Regions from separate parts of the Exiguobacterium sp. s128 genome, predicted to be linked through region 2. Evidence: riboswitches for the same ligand, from Rfam matches in the RefSeq annotation. Region 2 holds a riboswitch; each other region holds the start of a gene.

Region 1 (6,050 bases), on a different contig from region 2:
GTCAACGTGTACGTGTCGACCAGTTCCGCTGGGAGTTTCGTGACATCCCATTGTTCATACAAGACGCCGCGTGAAGCCAGAAACGCAGACACCTCGTTTTGATCCGTATACCGTTCGTTTGTTTTTTGGAAAAGTACTGTTGCCATTGTAAATTCCTCCTTTTAATGAATCGCCTGTCGGCACGTTTGTAGTTTTAAGGTGTAACTGAACAAAAACTCGAATGCTTCCAACTGTTTTTTGGCTTCAAAGGCAGTCGGTGCCCAGACAGTGATGCCGTGATTGCGGATCAGGACGGCGCCGCTCTCGGCATGCACATGCGCTGCAAAGGCAGCGGCAAGTGTCGGAATGTCTGCATAGTTCGGGATAATCGGCACACGGACTTCCGCATTTTCTTCCCAAAGGCCGAGTGCTTTGATGATTTCCTGACCGGCAAACCGAATCTCGCCTTGGTCCCCGTACAGTTCCGAAATGACATTGTTGTCGATCGTGTGGACGTGAAGGGAACACCCGGCAGTCGTTCGGTTGAAGACCTCGACGTGGAGCAAGGTTTCGGCAGAGGGACGACCCGTCTGTTCGCCGATCAGTTGACCGGACGCGTCGACATGGACGAAGTCGTCCGGTGTATCCTGCCGTTTGTCCTTACCGCTTGCCGTCACGAGAAATTCAGTCGGTTGATCGGCTGTCCGGATGGCGAGGTTACCGCTCGTACCGGGAAACCAGTCGCGTGCGGCGAACTCCTGTTTAATGGCACGTAATTCTTCGTATCGTTTCAAGAATGTCATGCGTACACCTCCGTTGTCTGTAAGTGTTCGACGATGTCATAAAACGTTTCAAACGGTGTATAGGGAATACCGTGTTGTTCACACAGTGTAATCAGATAGTCCCGGGCATAGACGTGGTCAGCTTGTTTCGCCAGTTCGAAATCCGTCACGGAGTCACCGATGGCGATGATCGTGTCACCGTCCTGCTTGAGCTTTCGGGCAATCGACGTTTTACAACACCCGCATTGATTGTTGCATGCCGCATCGCAAGCGTGTGGCCATTCAATCCGAATCGTCTCTTCGCTAAAGTCACTGCCGTTGCAATAAATCGCTTCATCTGTCAGTAATCCTTTAAGAATGGGTTGGACAAAAAAGTCGATTCCGCCGCTGACGATCGCAAAGTCGATCCTGTTCGATTTGGCAAAGGCGAGTAAGGTCTTAAAGCCGGGACGAATGACAGCCCGCTGTTCCAAAAAATCAACATAGTCTTGTTTCCGGTCTGACGGAAGCAGCCGAAACATCTGTCCGACGCCGGACTGGATCGAAAGGGACCGGTCGAGCACACCTTTTTTCAACGGCTCAAAAGCTGCCGGTGGAGCAAATTCTTTCATCAACGCGATGATGTTGTCGTGTTCCGTCACCGTGCCGTCGAAGTCACATAAAATCCGGATCGTCATTTCGTGATCCCCCAAGCGTCAAGGGCGACCCGTAATTCTTCCTGCCGCGTTGCGGCACTTGTCAACGATTCTCCGGTCAGTGCGGCGTCGAGCGCCTGACGGAATGCAAGGACACCGGCAGCGGCACCTTGCGGATGACCGTGAACGCCGCCTCCGGCATTGATGACGGAATCGATGCCGAAATCATGAACGAGTTGGGCGACGAGACCGGGATGGATTCCGGCGGACGGGACCGGGAGAATCGTTTTTGTATTACCGATTCGGGTCGCTTCGACCGCAATCCCGCGGGCCAAGTCTTTGGCGAGGGCGACGTTCCCGTACGGCGACGGGAACAGTGTCAAGTCGGCACCAGCGAGTCGCGGTAACGTCCCGAGTAACACGGGAGCGGAAATCCCGTAATCAGGACTTGCGATCAAGGCACCGCTTAAGGCCGGGTGATTAAAGATTGGAACGGAAATGTCCGGATCAGCAGCTAACTCGCGCAGGACATCGAGTCCGTATGTAAACGTGTTGAGCAGGAAGGCCGTCGCACCTGCTTCAATCAAACGTTTTGCCTGCTCTTTCAAGCGGAAGACCGGACCGCTCAACGTAATCGCATAAAGAGCCCGTTTACCGGTCTGTTCATAATGTGCATGGAGAACTTCTCGTCCAATCCGTGCCCGGTCGAGTGCCGGTGTCAACGGATTGTCGTATAAGATTTCATCATCTTTGACGAGATCAATCCCACCGGCAAGCTGGGCTTCAAGTTGTTCCCGTAAAAAAACGAGGTCCCGTCCGATGACGCCTTTAAATATGCTCATCAACAGAGGGCGGTCATGGACTTGGATCAATTGACGGACGCCCTCGATGCCGAATTTAGCACCGGGAAAATCCGGTGTGAACGTAGCGGGAAGCTGAAGATCCGTCAGTTTGATTTGACCGTCGAGCGACAGCTTGCCGAAGACGGTCGTCAAAATCGCCGAAAAGTCTCGTGAGACGTTGTGTTCCGGATAACGGATTGTGACATACCCTTTTCCGTCGTGTTCTTCCGTATGGACGACTTGTCCTTTAAAGGATTCAAGCTGTTGTTGTTCCAAATGATTCAAATCGGTCCATGAGCCGACCGTCAGACCGAGGGCGATTTGCTCTGCCCGTTTTGGTAACTGATCGGTCACGCCGAGTTGGTACGTTGCGGTAATGTACGCCATGATCGTCGTCTCTCCCTTGTTAAAAAATACAAAAATGGTCCCTCGTCAATGACAAGAGACCATGAAGAATTGCGCGTGGACTCTTATCTGTCAGCGTGTTAGCTGCAAGAATTAGCACCGTGCCAAATGGTCGGTTGCTGCGACATCGTAGGGCTCGTCCCTCCGTCTGCTCTTGATAAGAATTGGATGAAATTGTGAAATATAATTGCAATTTTTACATGAGATGACGGACTTGTCAAACTATTTTTTGAAAATTTATTTTTTTGAAAATACTTCTTCTATAGACGATTCCGTTTTTGAATCCGTTTCACTAAAAATTGGAATTGACAGACTACCAGCAACGCACGTAGTATTCAAATCAACATCAAATCACACGACAACTACATATGACTCTTATCGTGAGTTGGCAGAGGGAATTGGCCCGAAGACGCCGCAGCAACCGACCATCCGGCACGGTGCTACATCCAACAGACATTCGTCTGAGAGATAAGAGGACGGAGTATTCTACTGCGCCTCTTTTCTTTGACGAAAAGGGGCGTTTTTTCGTGTGATCATCAAGGGGGAAATCATAATGGGATATCAAGCATTTACAGTACAGGACGCCATCGAACGGGTTCGGACACTCGGTCTGATCGGCAATGAACCGGTGACGGCAGAAGAAATCGGGGACGGCAATTTAAACCTGGTCTTTCGGATTCATGCGGGGGACCAGCACCTGATTTTAAAACAAGCGTTACCGTATGCGAAGGTCGTCGGTGAAAGCTGGCCGCTGTCGCTCGAGCGGGCATGGATCGAACAGTCAGCGTTAAAAGAATTCGCGAAAGTCGCGATTCCGTTCGTCCCGCGTGTTTATCATGCCAGCAAAGAAGAAGCCTTTACGGTGATGGAAGACTTGTCTCATCTGACAATCGTCCGGGCTGGATTGCTTGAGGGAGAGAAGTATCCGTTGCTCGCGGAACACATCGGTTCGTATTTGGCACGGACGCTCTTTTATACGTCGGATTTTGCCCTCGGCCCGGTCGCGAAAAAACAGATCGCCCGTCAGTACTACAATCCGGATCTGTGCGACATCACGGAGAAACTGATCTTCACGGATCCGTTTTATGACGCGGAAACGAATGCGATTGAAGCAGGACTGGAAGCGGAAGTCGACCGGGTCTGGAACGACGCGGAGCTGAAACGGGAAGTCGCGAAGCTCGAAGCACTTTTCATCACGAAAGGTGATGCCTTGCTGCATGGCGACTTACATACCGGAAGTATTTTTGCTTCAGCCGATGAAACGAAAGTCATCGATCCCGAGTTCGCGTTTTACGGACCGTTTGGGTTTGATGTTGGTCAGTTCATCGCGCATCTGTTTTTTGCCGCTTATCCGAACTATGACCAGTTGCGCGAGGAACGGATCAAGGACATCGATACGTTTTGGCTGACGTTTGCGTCGACGTTCAAGGCGTTGTGGGAGCGGGAAGCGGTGGAACCGTTCCGTTCAGCGGACGGTCTCGTCGAGGATGTTCTCAGTACGATTTTACAGGATGCGCTTGGATTTGCCGGATGTGAATTGATCCGCCGGACGATTGGACTGGCACTGGTCGCGGACTTGGAACAGATTGCCGATCCGACCGTTCGTCTCGAACGGAAACGCCATGCGTTACGCCTCGGTGCTGCGTTGATCAAACGCCGGACGGAATGCAAGACGTTTACGGATCTGCGGAACTTTGACGTAACGGAGGAACTCAGCCGATGAGTCAATTCGTTCAGAGCATCATCTATGAAAATGGGACGGTGACGATTTTGGACCAAACCCGTCTGCCGCAAGAAGAACGGTATGAAGTGATCCAGGACTTGGCGCAAGCGATTGACGCCATTAAACAACTTCGTGTCCGTGGGGCACCGGCAATCAGTTTATTTGGTGGTTTTATCCTGGTCCAAGAAGCGTTCCGTCGGACGACAGGACCGCTTGACGAGGTGAAACAGGAACTGTTGACGGTGTCGGCACAATTACTGTCCACCCGGCCGACCGCCGTCAATTTGCGAAACGTCCTTGACGAACTGAATCAACTCATTGTTTCGGCAACGACGCTTGCGGAACTGCCGAAACGTCTGGAACAAAAAGCACTGGCGCTTTATGAGGCGGATGCCAAGACCTCCCGGCAAATCGGTATTCATGCGCTAGAATTGTTCCAGTCCGGTGACCGGATTCTGACGATTTGTAATGCCGGATCGATTGCGACAGCGGCTTACGGGACGGCACTTGCTCCGTTTTATCTAGCGAAAGAACAGGGGATTCCGCTCGCCGTTTATGCGTCGGAAACCCGTCCGTTACTGCAAGGGGCACGTTTGACGACATGGGAACTGCAACGAGCAGGGATTGACGTGACATTAATTACCGACAACATGGTCGCCCATACGATCAAAGAAAAGAACATCACTGCCATCATCGTCGGTGCTGACCGTATTACGCGAAACGGCGATACGGCGAACAAAATCGGCACGTTCCAACTGGCGTTACTGGCCCGTGCTTTCGGGATTCCGTTTTATGTCGCCGCACCGCTGTCGACCTTTGATTTTACGAGCTTGTCGGGAGACGAAATAGAAATCGAAGAGCGGGCAACGACGGAAGTGACGCAGTTTGCCGGACAAGTGACGGCGCCTGCAGGTGTACCGGTCTTCAATCCTGCTTTTGACGTGACACCACACGAATTGATCACGGCAATCATCACAGAACTTGGGGTCATCGAACAACCATCCGTGGAAACGATCGAACAAACGCTTGGATTAAACACGATTTAAAACAAACAGGGATTCGTGTTAATTGATGTCGAATCGCGTGTTAACTTACGTCATTGCCGGATGTTTGCAACACGTATCACCAGTTCCGAAAAAAATAATCAAAAAAACAGGTTTAACTTAGAATAGAATCGGTAATATTCAGTATATGAAAGGATGGTGATGCACATGAATGATTATCAATGTATAGGGAACGATCGCATGTCGCTTCGAAAAGAAGAGGATCACCGGACTTGACGGATGCAACATGACAATCGACACGAAGTGATTCGTGTTTTACGTGCAAATTGCACGGCGCAAGAACGGTTTACGATATGTGATCGTTCCTGAAAGCAGGAAGGGGGAGTCGCGAACAGCGACCCCCCTTTTGTGCGTATTCAGCTACCCCTATGCCTTTAAAAGCAGACATGGATATGAGATGATATAAGAAGTCAGAAAATTCAACTACTAAATAGCAAGGGGCCAGACAATGCGAACCTATACAAAGGAGATTCAAGCGATCATCGACAACGTAGAAAAAGTAATCATCGGTAAAGAAGGTGTGATTACACAATCTTTAGCAGCGTTACTTGCCGGAGGGCACGTCTTGCTCGAAGACGTACCAGGTGTCGGGAAAACGATGCTCGTCCGTGCATTTAGCC
Region 2 (6,050 bases):
AAATATACGAAATTAATTAAAAAACTCAAGATTCCAGTCGTCGTCATCGGCGTTGGTTTACGCGCACCATTTGAGCCGGATCTAAAAGAAGGTTTCTCATTCGATGAAGATGTGAAAGCTTTTGTCAGCGCAGTTCTTGAACGCTCAAGCATGCTTGGACTTCGCGGCGAAATCACATCAAAATACTTGACGCGTCTTGGTTTCCGCGAAGGAATCGATCACAAAGTCATCGGTTGCCCATCGATGTATGCCTTTGGCCGTGATTTAAAAATCCGTGAGACGAACATCACAAAAGATTCGATGATCGGTGTCAACTCGTCACGTCTTGCACCACAAAACGTCCTCAACTTCATCACACGCGGAATGGAAGAGTACCCGAACCACTACTTCATCCCACAATGGATGAAAGAGTTACGTTTGACGTACACAGGAACACATCCGATTGCTGACTTATCTGTAACGAACTATCCGGTTAAAATGTCGGATCCGACTTACATGAACGACCGTGTCCGCTTCTTCTTGAACGCACAGACATGGATCGACTTCTTGAAAGAAGCTGACTTCAGCTTCGGAGCACGTCTTCACGGTAACATCACGGCAACACTTGCCGGAACACCAAGTATCCTGATTCCAAAAGATGCACGGATGCGCGAATTAACGGATTATCACCAATTGACACACATCTGGGCAAACGACATCACAGACAGCACACGCTTGTCAGATGTAATTGAGTCGGCTGACTTCCAAAGCCCGACACGTGTCCAAGCGCGTAACTTTGATAATTTCGTTGAATTCTTGAACACAAATGATTTAGAGCACATCTACAAAGAAACGAACTACCCAGAGAACGTTCCGTTTGATCGTGAAATGGCAAAAGCAGAGTTGCTTCCAGTCGTCAAACCGATCACAGGAATCAGTATTGAAGAAGCCGTTTCACGTTTTGAATCGTACTTCCCAGAAGAAGAACAAAAAATCGTCGCAGCTCAAAAACGCGATAAAGCAAAAATGGCTGAAAAAGATAAGAAAATCAAATCGCTTCAAGGCAAGTTGAACAGTCAGACAAAAGAAATCAAGCATCAACAAGGCACACTGAACCGGAAAGCGGTTCGGATGGCATTGAAGACAGCTGATTTGTTTGCGAAGAAATAAGCTACGGACGTCTTATACCATTTTGGTGTAAGGCGTTTTTTTGTGTAATGAATTCTGAATTGTTTTGACAATTCAAAACAGGGTTGGTACTGTTATGAAAAATTACATTCTTATCCAGAGAGGTGGAGGGACTGGCCCTTTGAAGCCTCAGCAACAGGTCGAAAGATACTGTGCTAATTCCTGCGGGTGTCGTACCCGATCGATAAGCTTCTTTTTATTGTCGACCGACGCACCCATGTATGTGGGTGCGTTTTTTTATTTTATGAGAAAAAGAGGAGTGTGGAGGAGTAATGAAAGAAGGAACATTTCGCCGGAAAATGGAATCCCGGCATATCGTCATGTTGTCACTCGGCGGCGTCATCGGGACCGGATTATTTTTAAGTACAGGTTACACGCTCGAGCAGGCAGGGCGGGTCGGAACGATTTTATCGTACTTGGTCGGAGCACTCGCCGTGTATCTAGTCATGCTCTGCTTAGGAGAACTGGCCGTACATATGCCGGAGACGGGTGCCTTTCACAGCTACGCGACGAAGTATCTTGGATCCGGAACAGGTTATACCGTCGCTTGGCTCTACTGGCTGACGTGGACGGTGGCGCTCGGTTCAGAATTTACGGCAGCCGGTTTATTGATGCAACGGTGGTTTCCGGATGTCCCGGTCTGGCTGTTCAGTGCCTTGTTCGTCGTCATGATTTTAGGCATCAATGTCTTGACGGTTCGTTTGTTCGCAGAAGTTGAATTTTGGTTTTCGGCTGTCAAAGTATTAACGATTTTAGTATTCATCGTCTTAGGGACAGCAGCGATTGTCGGATTTCTGCCACTCGCGGACGGATCGCAAGCGCCGCTTCTTGCCCCGTTGACGGATGGCGGATTATTCCCGAACGGAGCATTCGCCATCCTGATGACGATGCTCGCCGTCAACTTTGCCTATTCCGGAACAGAGTTGATCGGGATTGCAGCAGGTGAGGCCGTCGATCCGAAACGGACGGTTCCGCTGGCCATTCGAACAACGGTCTTCCGGCTTGTCTTATTTTTTGTCGGGACGATTATCGTTCTCGCGATTCTGTTACCCAACGATTCAAAAGGAGTGCTCGAAAGCCCATTCGTTGCCGTATTCGAACGGATTGGTCTGCCGTTTGCTGCAGATATCATGAATTTCGTCATCCTGACGGCGATTTTGTCAGCGGCGAACTCGGGTCTGTACGCCGCTTCACGGATGCTTTGGTCACTTTCCGATCAACGGATGATCACGCCGTTCTTTTCTAAATTAAATGCAAGCGGAGTCCCGACACGTGCCGTTCTCTTCAGTATGCTCGGAGGTCTACTCGCCTTATTGTCCAGTGTCTATGCACCGGGTTCCGTTTACATTGCGCTCGTTTCGATTTCCGGACTGGCAGTTGTCGTCGTCTGGATGAGCATCAGTGCTTCCCAGTTCATGTTTCGCAAGCGCTATCTGCAAGAGGGACATGATGTAAACGATTTGGTTTACCGGACACCTTGGTATCCATTTGTCCCGATTCTGTCATTTTTAATGTGTTTGGCTTCACTGATCGGGATCGCCTTTGATCCGACACAACGGGTCGCTCTGTATTTCGGGGTGCCGTTTATCGCCGTCTGCTACATCGTGCATCATCTAACGAAAACCTCATGGAAACGGAGTGAAGAAGATGTCAAAGAACAACAATCCAGTTGAACAACTGTTAAAGGAAAAGCCGTATCTTTTATTGGACGGCGCATTGGCGACGGAACTCGAGCGCCACGGGAGCAATCTCGAGGACCCGCTGTGGTCGGCTCGGGTATTGCTTGAGGAACCGGAGCAGATTCACCGCGTCCATACGGATTATTTTAAAATTGGGGCAGATTGCGCCATCACGTCCAGTTATCAAGCGAGTGTCGCCGGTTTTAGCAGCCGGGGAATCAAAGAAGACGAAGCGATTGAACTGATGAAACAAACGGTTTATCTGGCGCAACAGGCGCGTGCGGAAACCGGACAGGCGGCAAGTCACGCCCTGATTGCGGGATCGGTCGGTCCTTACGGTGCGTATCTGTCAGACGGTTCCGAGTATGTCGGTCATTACGGAGTCGACGATGCACAACTGGAAGCATTCCACCGTCCGCGGCTTGAAGCGTTGATTGCAGCAGGGGCAGACGTGTTGGCGTTTGAGACGATTCCGTCCTTACAGGAAGCAAAAGTACTGTTTCGACTGCTCGAAGAATTTCCGGAACGATCGGCGTGGCTTGCCTTTTCTCTGCGTGACGCAACACACATCAGTGAAGGAACACCGTTAAGTGAATGTATCGAGTCCTTAGGGGAGCATCCGCAACTGGCGGCAATCGGCGCCAACTGTTTTCCGGCGTCGATCGCGACCGACTTCATCACGACATTAAAACAACTGACGGATGTGCCGATCATCGTCTATCCGAATTCTGGGGAACAGTATGATCCGGTCAGCAAGACCTGGTCCGGTGAAGCAGTCTGTACCGCGTTTGAAGACGTTGCCCCCGAATGGTATGCCGCAGGTGCCCGGTTGATCGGCGGCTGTTGTCGGACGACGCCGGAGCAAATCGAACGGATTCAACAGAAGGTGACAATCGGTTAACAGGCGACAATAAAAAACAGAGGGCGGATGGAAATCCGTCCTCTGTTTCATATTCTAAGGAGTTCACCGTTCCCGTAATGCTTGGTTGAACTTCTTCAGCAATCGCCCAAATGACTCGGCATCTTCATCCGGCCAGTCTGTCAGCAACCGTTCGATACTCGTCAGACGGGCCGTCCGGTAAATTTCGAGCTCCTGTTGACCGTAATGGGTGATGTTGTAAAAGAAGGCCCGGCCGTCTGTCGGGTCTTTTATTTTTTCGACTAATTTTTTCTGATCGAGCGCAGCAGCTTGCCGGCTGACGGTCGACACATCGAGTTGTAATTCGCGTGCCAGTGTCTTGACACCGACCTGACCGGAATCGGACAACTGGCGCAAGAGTAAGTAGGAAGCGCGATCCAAGTTACGGTTATCGGCCGTCGCTGTCGTCAAACGACGAATTAAAATCGCCAGTTGGAGCTCGATCGTTTCCAGGGATTGATTGGACATGTTGTCACCTCTTATTTGCATTCATTGCCCTCATCATTACGCACACACTGTCCTCTGTCAATCAAAGGCAGGCTTCTTGACAGGGTTATAGTTGTATTATACAATCATAAATGTCATTTAATTGTATCGTGCAACTTATTAATAAGAACTCATCCATTACAGCATGTTACGAAGGAGAATTCCGATGAAAGCTTATCAATCGATGAAAGAGACGGTCATTACCGTCAACGAACAAGATACAATCCGGACGGTTGTTGAACGTTTTATCACGTCTGGAATCAGTGGGGTCCCGGTCGTCAACGACCAGCAGGAAGTTGTCGGCTATATCAGCGATGGGGATATCATGCGAGTAATCGGCAAACATAAAGATATCATCGTCGATACGTTTTTGTACGTCGACGTCATCAAAGGCGATGACAAAAACTACGAAGAACGGGTCCGTCACATCTTGACGCGTCCCGTCATGGACATGGCGCGCCGGAAAGTCGTCACAGCCAACGTTGAGACCGAGATGGAAGAAATTGCGGCTACACTTGGCGCAAAACGAATCAAAAAATTACCGATTCTAAAAGACGGAAAGCTCGTCGGAATCATCAGTCGCGGTGACGTCATCCGTCACTCCTTTAAACAGTTTATTTAAGAAAGAAGGATTTATATGGCTTTTGCTGAAAAAACAACGACACTTGCGCCTGAGACAGTCTTAGAGGAAAGCAAACATGGTTTACTGCATCAACCGATTGCTGTATGGGCAGTATTTTTTGCCAGTATCACGGCTTTCATGGGAATGGGACTCGTTAATCCGGTCTTACCGACGATTGCCGAAAATCTAGAAGCCTCTAAAAGTGAAGTGACACTCTTATTTACGAGCTATAATGCCGTCATGGCGTTTGCGATGTTGATTACCGGTGCGATTTCGTCTCGGATCGGTCAAAAGGGAACACTGATGCTTGGGATTGCCGTCATTGCGGTTGTCGCCGGTTTTGCATCACAAGCAGATAGTATCTGGACACTCGTCGCCTTGCGTGGCGGTTGGGGGCTCGGAAACGCCTTGTTCGTCGCGACGGCACTTGCTGCCATCGTATCCCTCTCATCCGGCGGAACGGCGAAAGCCATCATCTTATATGAAGCGGCAGTCGGTCTTGGTATTTCGATTGGGCCCTTGCTTGGTGGAACACTTGGTTCGATCACCTGGCGTGCCCCGTTCATGGGTGTCGCGACGATCATGGTCATCGCGTTCCTCGTTTTGTTATTCTTGATGCCAAAACCAGTCGCAACGGCGACACCAGCGAAAAAGATTTCGTTGATTGCCCCATTCCAGGCGATGAAGCACCGTTCGCTGTTGACACTTGGGATCGTCGCAGCCTTGTATAACGTCGGATTCTTCACGATCATGGCGTATGCACCATTTGTCATGAAGTTGCCGGCGCAAGGACTCGGCTTCGTCTTCCTCGGTTGGGGAATGTTGCTCGCCTTGACGTCTGTTCTGACCGCACCGAAATTAAAACAATGGCTCGGCACGATCAAAGCAATGGTGCTGATGCTTCTCTTGTTCGCCGTCCTGTTACTGTTAATGGGAATCTTTACAGAAACACCGGCTGTCGTCATCGTTTGTGTCATTCTTGCGGGAGCCGTGCTCGGGAACAATAACACCTTGATTACGACGGCAGTCATGGATGCAGCACCGGTCGAACGTTCGACGGCGTCAGCGGCATACAGTTTCTTACGTTTTCTCGGGGCAGCCATCGCGCCATTCATGGCCGGTAAATTGGCTGAGATCTATAACGCCAACCTCCCGTTTTATGTCGGGAGTGCATTCG
Region 3 (6,050 bases), on a different contig from region 2:
AGCCTCAATTTTGCGAAAGCAGGATTGAGGTTTTTTTGATGAGAAGAATACTGTCCTGTTTGCTGTCCCGTCTTTTTCCACTCGCTTTTCTCGGGCGGAACGCAAGCCGTGGTCATCTGTTCGATGACCGGGTCTCGCCTGTTCCTGACGGAAGCGAAGCTTCCTTTTCCCGTAGAAGTCGAGCGGAAGCCGTGACGTCAGATTCACTATAATTGCTTCACTCAAAAACCCTCTCCATCATTTCCATCCTTGAAAAAGGACGTGGAGAGATGTAGAGGGTTTTTATGAGGCATTCATGAATCGATCGGAAAACTTAGATTATTTTGCCCAATCCGGTTTACTGAATCCTTTGAATGACTTTTCAATGACGGCATTAAAGTCATCCGATTTGACGACAGCCGTCAATTCTTTCGCCAGTTGTTTATCTGCATTGGACGTTTTGATGGCGACCAGGTTACGATACTGCTCATCCATTTTTTCGAGTGCCAACGCATCGAGTAAATCAAATTTCGCTGCTAACGCGAAGTTGCCCGGAACGGCAGAAATATCAACACTCTCAATGGCACGCGGTAATTGGGCAGCCTCGAGTGGCTTGATGACAAGTTTCTTTGGATTCTTGACGATATCTTTTTCAGAGACCGTCAATGGATCCACATCGGCTTTCAGTTCAATCCAACCTTGTTCAGCGAGCAGGTTCAGTGCCCGGGCCTGGTTCGTCGGATCGTTTGGTGTTGCGACTTCTGCGCCTGTCTTGACGTCATCAAGCGACTTATAGGATTTACTGTATAAGCCCATCGGTGCCGTCGGAACAGTGATCAGCCCTTTAAGATCGAGGTTCTTTTCCTTCGCGAACGTCTTCAGATAGATCGAGTGTTGGAACAAGTTCGCGTCGATGTCGCCGCTGCCGAGCGCGATGTTCGGCTGGATATAATCGCTGAATTCAACGATTTCGACTTTATAGCCTTTCTTTTCAAGACCAGGCTGAATCGCTTCTTTGACCATGTCACTGTAAGGACCGCTCGTCGCACCAATCTTGATGGATTTGGTTTCTTCTTTCGCACTGCTGTCACCGCAACCGGCAAGAATCCCGGCTCCCAGTAATCCTGTTGCTAAAAAGGCATATCGTTTTTTCATATTCATTATCTCCTTTAAATTTCTCTATTTTAGTTACCGTTTGTCGGCACGACGGGCCAGTTGATTGCCGAGTCCTTGAATGCTTTGGACGATGACGACGAGCACGATGATCGTCACAATCATGACGACGTTATCGTACCGGTAATAACCGAAGCGGATGGCGAGGTCACCGACACCACCGCCGCCGACGATGCCAGCCATGGCAGAAAAGCCGATCAAGCTGATCGTCGTCAACGTCACTGCTTGGATGATCCCGGGAAGGGCTTCCGGTAACAGGGCGCTGATGATGATACGAAACGGTGTTGCGCCACACGCCTCAGCAGCTTCGATTAAGCCCGGTGGAATCTCACGGAGTGAGGTCTCGACGAGTCGGGCGAGGAACGGAATGGCAGCAACACTTAAGCTGACAGAAGCGGCCGTCGGTCCGATCGTATTATTGAGTAACAGTTGCGTCAGCGGAATCAAGGCGACGAGTAAGATAATGAACGGTAACGAACGTACGATATTGACGAAAAAGTCTATGATGCTTCGAACGAAGATGTTTTGGAAAAACAGTCCCCGATCGGTGATGAACAGAAAAATTCCCAGTGGAATCCCGATGATGAGGGCGAAACCAAGTGAAATTCCGACCATCAGGGCCGTTTCGCCTAACGCTTTGAGTAAGTCGGGTAACATCGTTTGGATCCGATCAAGCCACATCTTGAATCACCTCAAGTGTGTGGAGTTGTTCTTCAAGCCAAGTGAGCGCCCGGTTGACATGAAGCGTCGGACCGGTCAGGCTGACGATCAAGACCCCGAAGGCGACGTTCTGGATATAATCGACCTTGCCGTGAAGGATGCTGACCGAGATATCAAACTGTTTGATCGCTTCCGATAACGTACTTTCACCGGTCTTCTCACCTGTGAATTGCAGGCGGATGATTTTACCGGGTGTCGTTCGGAGTATCCGTTCCGGCAACTCGATTTGAAGCGCCGTATCGACGTAATGTTTCGTGACGGCATGTGTCGGTTGGCTAAATATGTCGTAGGTCTTTGCAACTTCGACGACTTCACCGTGCGCCATGACGGCAACACGATGGCAAATCTGTTTAACGACTTCGATTTCATGTGTGATCAAAATGATCGTCAAGCCAAGTCGTTCATTCAAATCCTTGAGAAGGTCGAGGATTTGTAAGGTCGTGACAGGATCCAGTGCCGAGGTCGCTTCGTCACATAACAGGACACTCGGATTGTTGGCAAGCGCTCGGGCAATCCCGACACGTTGCTTTTGACCACCACTGAGTTGGCTCGGAAAATTCGTTTCGAATCCTTCCAGTCCGACAAGAGCGACGAGTTCCTTGATCCGGTTTGGAAACTCACTACCTTTGACGCCAGCTGCTTTTAAGGCGAACCCAATGTTGTCGGAAACATTCCGCGATTGAATCAATTGGAAATGTTGAAAGATCATCCCGATCTTTAGGCGCAACTCCCTTAGGCTGCCTTTTGAGAGGTCGGATAGTTTGATTCCCGATACTTTGACCGTTCCTTGTGTCGGTGTTTCGAGTCCGTTGATTAAACGGAGTAACGTACTTTTTCCGGCACCGGATTCACCGATGATGCCAAAGATTTCTCCTTGCTGAATCGTTAAGTTGACGTCACGCAGGGCGAAAATCGGTGTCCGGTCCCGTACGAACCGTTTGGTGATGCCTTTGAATTCAATCATCTGTTGTTTCCTCCCTATACAAAAAAATCGCCTTTTTCCAGTTAAGAGCAACCAGAAAAAAGCGACGAAGTGTAAGATTTCGTAACTTATCTCTCAGAATGAAACATTCTGTAGGATGTGGCACCGTTCCTTAAAGGTGGTTGCCGGACGTCGTTGGGCCTAATCCCTCGGTCGCTCTCGATAAGTAGTTATGCTGTTGGGATTTACTTTAACGGAAATCATTCCCATCTGTCAAACGTTTTTTCAGAATTATTCCGCAACGGCTTGCTGAAACAGATTGAGCTGACCAATCCGTTCGGCGGCTTCGACCAATCGTTCGGCGTCGGCAATCAAGCTGATACGGACGTAGCCTTCGCCATATTCACCGAAGAAATGTCCCGGTGTGACGGCGACATGTGCCTCGTCCAGCAAGTGGTCGGTAAAGCTTTGTGACGTAAAGCCGGACGGGACCGGCAACCAGACGAAGAACGAACCACCAGGAATCGGTCCGTCCCATCCGATGTTTTGTAATTTACCGAACAAGGCATCGCGACGGGCTTCATACAGTGTACTCAGCTCACGGACGCACGTCTGATCACTGGAGAGGGCGACGGTCGCTGCGTGCTGGATGGGTGTGAAGGCACTGACGTATAAGTGTTCCTGGTACGTTTCGATACTTGAGATGACGGATGGATTCCCGATCGCAAAGGCGATGCGGAAGCCGGACATGTTGAAGCGTTTGGATAACGAAAAGAGTTCGATTCCGACGTCTTTCGCTCCTTCGGTCTGGAGGAAACTTCGGGTCGGACCATCAAAACTAATGCCGCCGTATGCCAAGTCATGGACGACACAAATGTCGTTCGCGTCAGCGAAGGCGACCGTCTGTTCAAAGGCTTCCGCCGTCGCCGTCGCACCGGTCGGATTGCTCGGGTAGTTGAGGAACAACATCCGCGCCCGTTCGACATCCGTCGTATCGAGTAACGTGTAGTCAGGTAAAAAAGCATTTTCCGCAAGGAGCGGTAATGTGATCGGATAAGCACCTGCTAATGCCGCGCCGGACAGGTAGTCGGGGTAACCGGGATCGGGAACAATGACACCTTCACCCGGATTGACAATCGTTTGCGGCAAGGCGACGATGCCGGCTTTACTGCCGAGCACAATGGCGACCTCAGAAGCAGGATCGATCGTCACACCGAACTCGGATTGATAAAAATCGGCTACGGCCTGCTTCAGGAAATCATGGCCACGAAATGGGGGATACTGTAGGTTGGTCGAGTCGTCAATCGCCTCCTTCAAGGCATCCAAAATATGTACAGGTGTCGTTTGGTCCGGGGTTCCTTGACCAAGTGTGATGACATCGTGGCCGGCTGCTTTGACGGCACCAATCCGCTGAGCGAGTTCAGCAAAGACCGGAGTGGGCAGCCGATCAATCGCGATCGATGGGGCGAAATGTTTCATCTGTTTTCCTCCTTGTTAGGTATTGTCGTCAAGGATAGCGAATTTTCAGTCAAAAGAAAAGGGTTTTTTCAAAAAGAAAAACACAGGACTTTTAAAAGGGGATGTTCCCTCAAAAGTCCTGCGGTGAAAATTATTTTGAGAATACGCCGGATAAGGTGGAAAATGAAAGCTTCGATGTATCGGTCAGCACAAGATCCGCTGCGCTTAAAATATCTGCGTCACCAATGGCGATTGCGCGCATTCCAGCGCTCTTGATAGCCTCAACACCAGCAGAGGCATCCTCAATTCCGAGGCAATCTGTTGGAGCGACGCCGATAGCTGTTGCTGCCTTTAAAAATACCTCTGGATGAGGTTTAGACTTTTCGACTGTCTCTGCATCGACGATATGATCGAAATAGTGATCGACCTCAAGTCGTTCTGAGACAAACTGTGCATTTTTAGAAGCGGAAGCCATTGCGATTTTGATCTTGTTTTGACGCAAATCCTTCAGTAAATCGATGATTCCGGGAAGAACATCCTGTGGCGTCAAATGTTGAATGGACTCAACATAATAACGGTTTTTCTTTTCGGCCAGAGCCAATTTTTCAGCTTCAGAATACCGGTTATTTGCTTGTCCGAGTGAAAGGATACGCTCAAGCGAGTCCATGCGGTTAACGCCTTTAAGTGTCTCGTTGAATTGACGGTCGAACGGGATAGAGAGTTCCTGTCCGAGTTGTTGCCAAGCCAGAAAATGATGTTCGGCAGAGTCTGTGATGACGCCATCTAAATCAAAGATGACGGCCTGTGGATAAGGTGTAGACATAAAAGTTCCTCCTTACTTATCTCCACCGATTCGTAATCCTTGCATGAAATACCGGTTGAGTAAGATGTATAGAATGATGATTGGAATGATCGAGACGACGGACGCTGCCATGATGTAATTCCATTGGGTGGCGTTTTGACTTTGGAACGATTGAAGACCAAGCGTTAACGTATATTTTTCTGGCGACGTGATGTAAAGCAAGGGCTTCATGAATTCGTTCCAGAAACCAAGGAAAATGAAGATAGCCTGAGTAGCAACGGCAGGACGCGCCATCGGAAAGACGATTTTCCAGAACGTCTGGAAACGATTTAATCCATCGACTTGAGCGGCTTCCTCGATTTCCTTCGGGAAGTTGATGAAAAATTGTCGCATCATAAAGATATATGCGAAGTTGATGGCACCTGGCAAGATAAGGGCAGAATAAGAATCAAGTAACCCAAGTGATTTCATGATGAGGTAATTCGGAATCAGCAGAATCTGTCCGGGAACCATCATGACGGCAAGAATGAGTAAAAACCAGTAATTTCGACCGGCAAAACGAAGACGTGCCAGTGAGTAACCAGCCATTGTGTTAAAGATGACGTTCAAGATGGTTCCGGTCGTTGCGACGATGAACGTGTTCATGACCCATTTCGGAAAGAGTGGATCACGGGTAAAGATATAAGCAAAATTATCGAGGGTCGGCTTTTCGGGAAGTAGATTCAATCCGCCGGATACGATTTCTGCATAAGGTTTAAACGCAGCAAGAACTGCCCACAAAAAGGGATACAGCGTCACGAGTCCGTAAAGGATAAGGACGCAATACAGTAAAACACGGGGCCATTTTTTCGGTTTCATATTCGGACCTCCTTAGTAATGAGACTCTTCTTTATTTAACCGTCGGGCAATCATCGAGACGGTGAAAATGACAATCGTCAACAAGATGGCAAGAGCTGATGCATATCCCATCGTTCCGAGCGTCTTGAACGCATACTG
Region 4 (6,050 bases), on a different contig from region 2:
ATCCAAGACGTGAGCGCAATATCATGAATGCGTGCTGCATCAGCAGGAACTGCTTCGCGTATCTCCATACCGAAATCCCCCTTTTCCTTTTACAGACTCATGTTCTTTTACCCTTTTCTAGAAATTTCAGTCGTTTCCCTGCAAAGTTCCGGAGAAACAAAAAAAGTTCAGAAACAACCTGTGAAAGGTTATTTCTGAACAAAGGATTAGACGAAACGTTTTGCCTGTTCTTCAAGAGTAGCAGCTTTATCTGTCTGCTCCCATGGCAATTCGATGTCTGTACGACCGAAGTGGCCATAAGCTGCTGTCTGACGGTAAATCGGACGACGGAGATCAAGCATCTTGATGATCCCTGCAGGACGGAGATCAAAGTTTTCTGCGATTAATTCGACGAGTTGCGCTTCAGGAAGTTTTCCTGTTCCGAATGTGTCAACCGCGATTGACACCGGATGCGCCACACCGATTGCGTAAGCAAGCTGAACTTCTGCTTTGTCTGCAAGACCAGATGCAACCAAGTTTTTCGCAACATAACGTGCTGCATAGGCAGCTGAACGGTCGACTTTCGTTGGATCTTTACCAGAGAAAGCACCACCACCGTGGCGTGCGTAACCGCCATACGTATCAACGATGATTTTACGACCTGTCAAACCTGCATCGCCTTGTGGTCCGCCAATGACGAAACGACCAGTTGGGTTGATGAAGAATTTCGTGTCTTCATCGATGTACTCCGTCGGAATGACTGGAGCGATGACATGTTCTTTCAGATCTGCTTGGATTTGCTCAAGCGTCACTTCTTCCGCATGTTGTGTTGAGATGACGATTGTATCGACGCGAACAGGTTCATTGTTCTCGTTGTATTCAACCGTGACTTGCGTTTTACCATCCGGGCGGAGGTAATCGAGTTGTCCTGTCTTACGAACTTCTGCAAGACGACGAGCGAGACGGTGTGCAAGTGAGATCGGAAGTGGCATCAGTTCAGGTGTTTCTTTCGTTGCGTAACCGAACATCAGACCTTGGTCTCCTGCTCCGATCGCATCGATTTCTTCATCTGACATGTTTCCTTCGCGTGCTTCAAGCGCTTGGTCTACACCAAGAGCGATGTCTGCCGATTGCTCATCGATTGAAGTCAATACAGCACATGTGTCTGCATCGAATCCGTACTTCGCACGTGTATAGCCGATTTCACGAATCGTTTCGCGTACGACTTTCGGGATATCCACGTAAGTCGTTGTCGTAATTTCTCCTGCCACAAGGACAAGTCCTGTCGTGACAGACGTTTCTGCAGCAACACGTGCATTAGGATCTGCCGCAAGAATCGCATCTAAGATTGAATCCGAAATCTGGTCACAGATTTTATCCGGGTGACCTTCAGTTACTGACTCCGACGTAAATAGCCGGCGATTAAGGTTTGTCATGTTTGACCCTCCCAAAAAAGAATTTGACGGTGTACTCATTTCCCCTAGTTGAGTGGGACGGTAAAATGAAAAAAACCTTTCCATGTCCAAAAATGGTCAGGGAAAGGTTGTGCGTTCTTCCTTTACCCTCTTATCGTTCGAAGTGTTTACTTCGCTTCAGGAGAGCACCTTTTCCTACATTAATGATGAAATTAACATAAGACGGTTGCCGGGTTTCTTCGGGCCTTGTTCCCTCCACCTGCTCAGAATAAGAGTATCCGTTACGAATTACATGATATAAACTTGTGTCCACTCTGTCAAGCAACGTTTTAATTTTTTGTCGAAAATTTTCGGAAGAGGTGTTAAACTGTTAATGCTGAAAGCGTTTCCAGATAAATAGAAATCAGCGCAGGAAAATGATTGCCCTATCATTAGTATGTCATATATAATAAATGTGTCATACTAATGATGGAGCCAAAACCAACGTAGGGGAAAGGTGGGGTCAGGATGCCGATGACGGTCCTGAATATCGAAGAACTACTCATGAAGGAGCATGTGTTCAAACAACTATCCGTTGCCGAACTAGTCGAACATGCGATTCGAAACAAAGAAGGAGTTCTTGCAGAGAATGGTGCTTTATCTGTAGAAACGGGGAAATTTACAGGTCGTTCGCCAAAAGACAAGTTCATCGTCCGCGATCAGTCATGCGAGACACACATCGATTGGGGCCATGTTAACCAACCGATGGAGTCGGACAAATTCGAGCAACTGTTACAAAAAGTTCTTCGTCATATGAATGAAACAGATCAGCTCTACTACACAGAGGCTGCTGCTGGTGCCGATACGCATTTCACCCTTCCAGTACGCGTCGTGACAGAATATGCTTGGCATAATCTGTTCGCAAAACAACTGTTCTTACGGGAATATCCTACGGTTGCGGCCTTTGAACCCTTTACGGTCGTCTATGCACCACACTTCAAAGCTGATCCAGCAGTCGATGGTACGAACTCAGAGACGTTCATCGCGATGTCGTTCGAACACCGGATCGTCTTGATCGGTGGTACCGAGTACGCAGGAGAAATCAAAAAATCGATTTTCTCAGTCATGAATTATCTGTTACCGCAACAAGATGTCTTATCGATGCACTGTTCAGCAAACGTCGGATACGAAGGTGACGTCGCTCTGTTCTTCGGACTATCCGGGACTGGTAAGACCACCCTGTCGGCAGACGACAATCGTCAATTGATCGGTGACGATGAACACGGTTGGTCGCATGATGGTGTGTTCAATATCGAAGGCGGCTGTTATGCCAAAACCGTTAATCTCTCGCGCGAAAAGGAACCACAAATCTTTGATGCGATCCGATTTGGTACGGTGCTTGAAAATGTCGTTCTTGATGCACAACGGACGCCAGACTATGATGATACGTCATTGACGGAAAATACACGTGCTGCCTATCCGATTACTTCAATCGATAATATCGCCATCCCGTCACGCGCTGGCCATCCGAAAACGATTGTGTTCTTGACGGCTGATGCGTATGGTGTCTTACCACCAATCAGCAAGTTGACGAAGGAACAGGCGATGTATCATTTCTTATCGGGTTACACGTCTAAACTCGCCGGGACAGAACGTGGTGTCACTGAACCAGAAGCGACATTCTCGACGTGCTTCGGTTCTCCGTTCTTACCATTGATTCCGGAAAAATATGCGACGATGCTGGGTGAACTGATTGATCGTCATGGTGTCACGGTTTATCTTGTCAACACAGGTTGGACCGGTGGTGCTTATGGTACCGGTAGTCGGATGAAGCTTGCGTATACACGGACGATGGTCAACGCCGCGGTCAACGGTCTACTCGTCGACATCCCGACAGAAGAACATTCAATCTTCGGACTGCACATGCCAGTCGAAGTACCTGGTGTGCCGACTAATCTGCTGAATCCCGTCAAAGTGTGGGCAGATACAGCCGCTTACGAGCAACAAGCGACGGCACTTGCTCATAAGTTCGCCGAAAACTTCAACCGATTCGAAAGTGCGACCGATGCTATCAAATCGGCTGGACCTCGTATTTAATGTTTCGTCTATAGCAAAAAGGTTGAGCCTCTGTTTGGAGTGCTCAACCTTTTTTTGCCGTTTAGACAATCAAATCTGTTTCATCTTGCAGATGTTGTTCCTTTTGAGCCAACCAAACCTGACTTTCCTTCAGTAACTCATAAGCACGTTGCTTCGAGATCCCAAACCGGTTGCTGAGCAACTCAAAATTTTCGAATTCACCACGATCCGCGCTGATTGCCAGTAAGAGACAGTCCCGAAACGGATGATCGTCTCCTTGCAAGACCGTTTTTAAGGTCAGTTCAATCGGTAATTGATCGATGATTTCATCGATATCGACTGACAGCAAGGCATCGATGTGCGAAAGTAGTCCGATCATGTAAGCACTTTCTGCTTTCAATGTCTTCGTTTCGCTCGCAAACAATTCGCATAACTTCGCACAATGTAACGAAGAACGTAATAATTCATCCGACCATTTATAAGGACTCGCGAGTTTCATCTCACGTAAGACGATCAGTGAAATCCAACTTTTCAACTGCGAAAAACCAAGTAACGAAATGGCTTGTCGGACAGAACTAACCGTATTCCGCAACCCGATTCCCGGTGAATTGATGAGTTGCAAGACTTGAACACTAACGTACGGATTTCTTTCGATTTCATCGACGACCTCGTCGTAATGGTCATCTGTATCCAACCATTTCAGCATCTTCAGCAAAACAGGGACTTGAGGCGGAACCGCTTTCCCTTTCATCAGCATCGGTTTCGCATAAAAATATCCTTGAAACCAGTCATAACCCATTTCAAGGCTCCGTGTATGGTCTTCATGCGTTTCGACGCGCTCCGCCAAAAAGCGCATATGTGGATAATTACGTTTTAAGATATGTAAAATCGCACTTTGTTCCCGTGGATTAATCGCTTCGATGTCAATTTTGATGAGATCAATTAAATCAAACAGTTCAGCACCATGATGACGTAACAAGTCCGTCACGAAATCATCGAGTGCCAGCATGAAACCTGCTTCTTTCCACTTCTTGAGCGTCAGCAACATGACATCATCAATCTGAACGGTCTCCAATACTTCAATCACAAATCGTGTTGGATCCAGATGATCAATCAACTCGGACTGCAATAAGTCCCCCGTGAAGTTGATGAATAGTCGTTTCCCTTCCGCCACACGATCTACTCCGAGATGAATCAGTGTATTCGTCAACACATCCATCGTCGCAAGATCCCCATCAAACACAGCAGGTGCTTCAACGGAACGATAAAGTAATTCAAAAGCATCAATCGAACCATACCGGTCAACGATCGGTTGTCGCGCGAGTAAGATTTCCATCTCATGTTCCCCTTCTAAATCCGTTAATCAAGCTTATTTTATATGTTCTAGTATATCAAATATTGATTTCTCTTAAAAAATCAGTTTTTCAAAAGATATCAATGTTCCTTACATTTTTAGTAAAAATCACCTCAAGACAAGTCGTTGAGGTGATTTCTACATTCCGTTCATTCTGACAGCATCCAATCGATGACTTGACCGGTCACAGCAATTTTTTGATGAATTGGGAATTGATGGGCATATTGATAGACTTTTAAGTGGGTTTGTCCTGGATAACGGGCTGCATAATTCGTTGCATGCCGCAGACGAACATTTTCATCGTACAGTCCGTGAATCAACAAGACGTCTCCTTGCGGTGGAAAATAAAGCGGCGAACGGACTTGGTAGGCTTGCTTCTGTTGATCCGGCATCCCACCTGTAAACCGCCTTAACATCTTTTGCATCGTCCGCTGTTCCTCATACGTCCAGACCAGATTCGTCACACCCGCCCAGGAGACAGTCCGAGCGACAGGTCGATAGTGGGCCAGTAACAGTGCCATCTGCCCTCCCCTTGAAAAACCGAAGACGGACGTCCGCTCTACCCGTTCATTCAGCCAATCAAATGCGGCAACCGCATCCAGGATGTCGTGATGACCAAAATCTTCTTTCCCCGTCCCACCTAAATTTCCTCGGTAAAAAGGAGCCATGACCAGGTATCCCGCTTGGGCGAACTGCATCAGACGTGTCGGGCGGACCATCCCGATATTTCGTGTCCCACCACGTAAGTACAACAACCCTTGACCGTTCGCATGAACGGGAAGGACGACGTAAGCACCGACCCGTTCGCCGTCAGACGTTTCATAAAACATCCGAAACGTCCGGAACGGCCCTTGTCGCGGCAGTTCAAACCAATCGGCGTTCGGCGAGTACACGAAGAGTCTCCGGAAGGACACGGTCCTTCATCATGAAGCTGTATTGACGGTTCGTATCCAGACGAGGTGGGATCTCGTCCAACAGGTAGGCTCCGTCTGTCTCATCGACAGCCAGATGCGGGACAAGCGACTCGATTTCAGCAAAATAAATGTTTTTGATGATCGTGTCCCCTCGCCCTTCGACCCGGTATTGTCCAATGTATTGCAGACGTTCAATCCGTCCACCGGTTTCTTCCATCACTTCTCGATACGCCGCTTGCTCGGCCGTCTCTCCTGGTTCGACTTTTCCACCTGGAAACTCGTACCCCCGTTGTTTGTGATGTGTCAGTAACCATTTTCCCTCGTACACGGCAA

The links. Region 2 has a riboswitch for S-adenosylmethionine ahead of KNQ13_RS09905 (amino acid permease). Riboswitches for the same ligand answer to the same signal wherever they lie in the genome.
Positions count from the first base shown of each region.
Region 1: it holds a riboswitch for S-adenosylmethionine, as region 2 does, so the genes downstream of both, mtnK (S-methyl-5-thioribose kinase) here and KNQ13_RS09905 (amino acid permease) in region 2, are expected to answer to the same signal.
Region 3: it holds a riboswitch for S-adenosylmethionine, as region 2 does, so the genes downstream of both, KNQ13_RS05775 (methionine ABC transporter ATP-binding protein) here and KNQ13_RS09905 (amino acid permease) in region 2, are expected to answer to the same signal.
Region 4: it holds a riboswitch for S-adenosylmethionine, as region 2 does, so the genes downstream of both, metK (methionine adenosyltransferase) here and KNQ13_RS09905 (amino acid permease) in region 2, are expected to answer to the same signal.

Region 1 is NZ_JACSMT010000022.1:33,329-39,378, forward strand. It holds gene KNQ13_RS09810 (1,2-dihydroxy-3-keto-5-methylthiopentene dioxygenase) at 1-146, opposite strand, end outside; gene KNQ13_RS09815 (methylthioribulose 1-phosphate dehydratase) at 162-782, opposite strand; gene KNQ13_RS09820 (2-hydroxy-3-keto-5-methylthiopentenyl-1-phosphate phosphatase) at 779-1,438, opposite strand; gene KNQ13_RS09825 (2,3-diketo-5-methylthiopentyl-1-phosphate enolase) at 1,435-2,625, opposite strand; SAM riboswitch class I at 2,706-2,807, opposite strand; SAM riboswitch class I at 3,016-3,118, shown strand; gene mtnK (S-methyl-5-thioribose kinase) at 3,197-4,366, shown strand; gene mtnA (S-methyl-5-thioribose-1-phosphate isomerase) at 4,363-5,412, shown strand; gene KNQ13_RS09840 (AAA family ATPase) at 5,879-6,050, shown strand, end outside.
Region 2 is NZ_JACSMT010000023.1:9,138-15,187, forward strand. It holds gene KNQ13_RS09900 (polysaccharide pyruvyl transferase family protein) at 1-1,149, shown strand, start outside; SAM riboswitch class I at 1,257-1,358, shown strand; gene KNQ13_RS09905 (amino acid permease) at 1,440-2,840, shown strand; gene mmuM (homocysteine S-methyltransferase) at 2,815-3,747, shown strand; gene KNQ13_RS09915 (MarR family winged helix-turn-helix transcriptional regulator) at 3,811-4,233, opposite strand; gene KNQ13_RS09920 (CBS domain-containing protein) at 4,418-4,873, shown strand; gene KNQ13_RS09925 (MFS transporter) at 4,889-6,050, shown strand, end outside.
Region 3 is NZ_JACSMT010000009.1:61,478-67,527, forward strand. It holds gene KNQ13_RS05765 (MetQ/NlpA family ABC transporter substrate-binding protein) at 319-1,134, opposite strand; gene KNQ13_RS05770 (methionine ABC transporter permease) at 1,168-1,833, opposite strand; gene KNQ13_RS05775 (methionine ABC transporter ATP-binding protein) at 1,823-2,836, opposite strand; SAM riboswitch class I at 2,920-3,023, opposite strand; gene KNQ13_RS05780 (aminotransferase class I/II-fold pyridoxal phosphate-dependent enzyme) at 3,086-4,273, opposite strand; gene pgmB (beta-phosphoglucomutase) at 4,404-5,075, opposite strand; gene KNQ13_RS05790 (carbohydrate ABC transporter permease) at 5,088-5,912, opposite strand; gene KNQ13_RS05795 (carbohydrate ABC transporter permease) at 5,925-6,050, opposite strand, start outside.
Region 4 is NZ_JACSMT010000003.1:49,707-55,756, forward strand. It holds gene KNQ13_RS02120 (GNAT family N-acetyltransferase) at 1-68, opposite strand, end outside; gene metK (methionine adenosyltransferase) at 207-1,415, opposite strand; SAM riboswitch class I at 1,543-1,669, opposite strand; gene pckA (phosphoenolpyruvate carboxykinase (ATP)) at 1,902-3,470, shown strand; gene KNQ13_RS02135 (EAL and HDOD domain-containing protein) at 3,532-4,785, opposite strand; gene KNQ13_RS02140 (alpha/beta hydrolase family protein) at 4,953-5,696, opposite strand; gene ytkD (RNA deprotection pyrophosphohydrolase) at 5,668-6,050, opposite strand, start outside.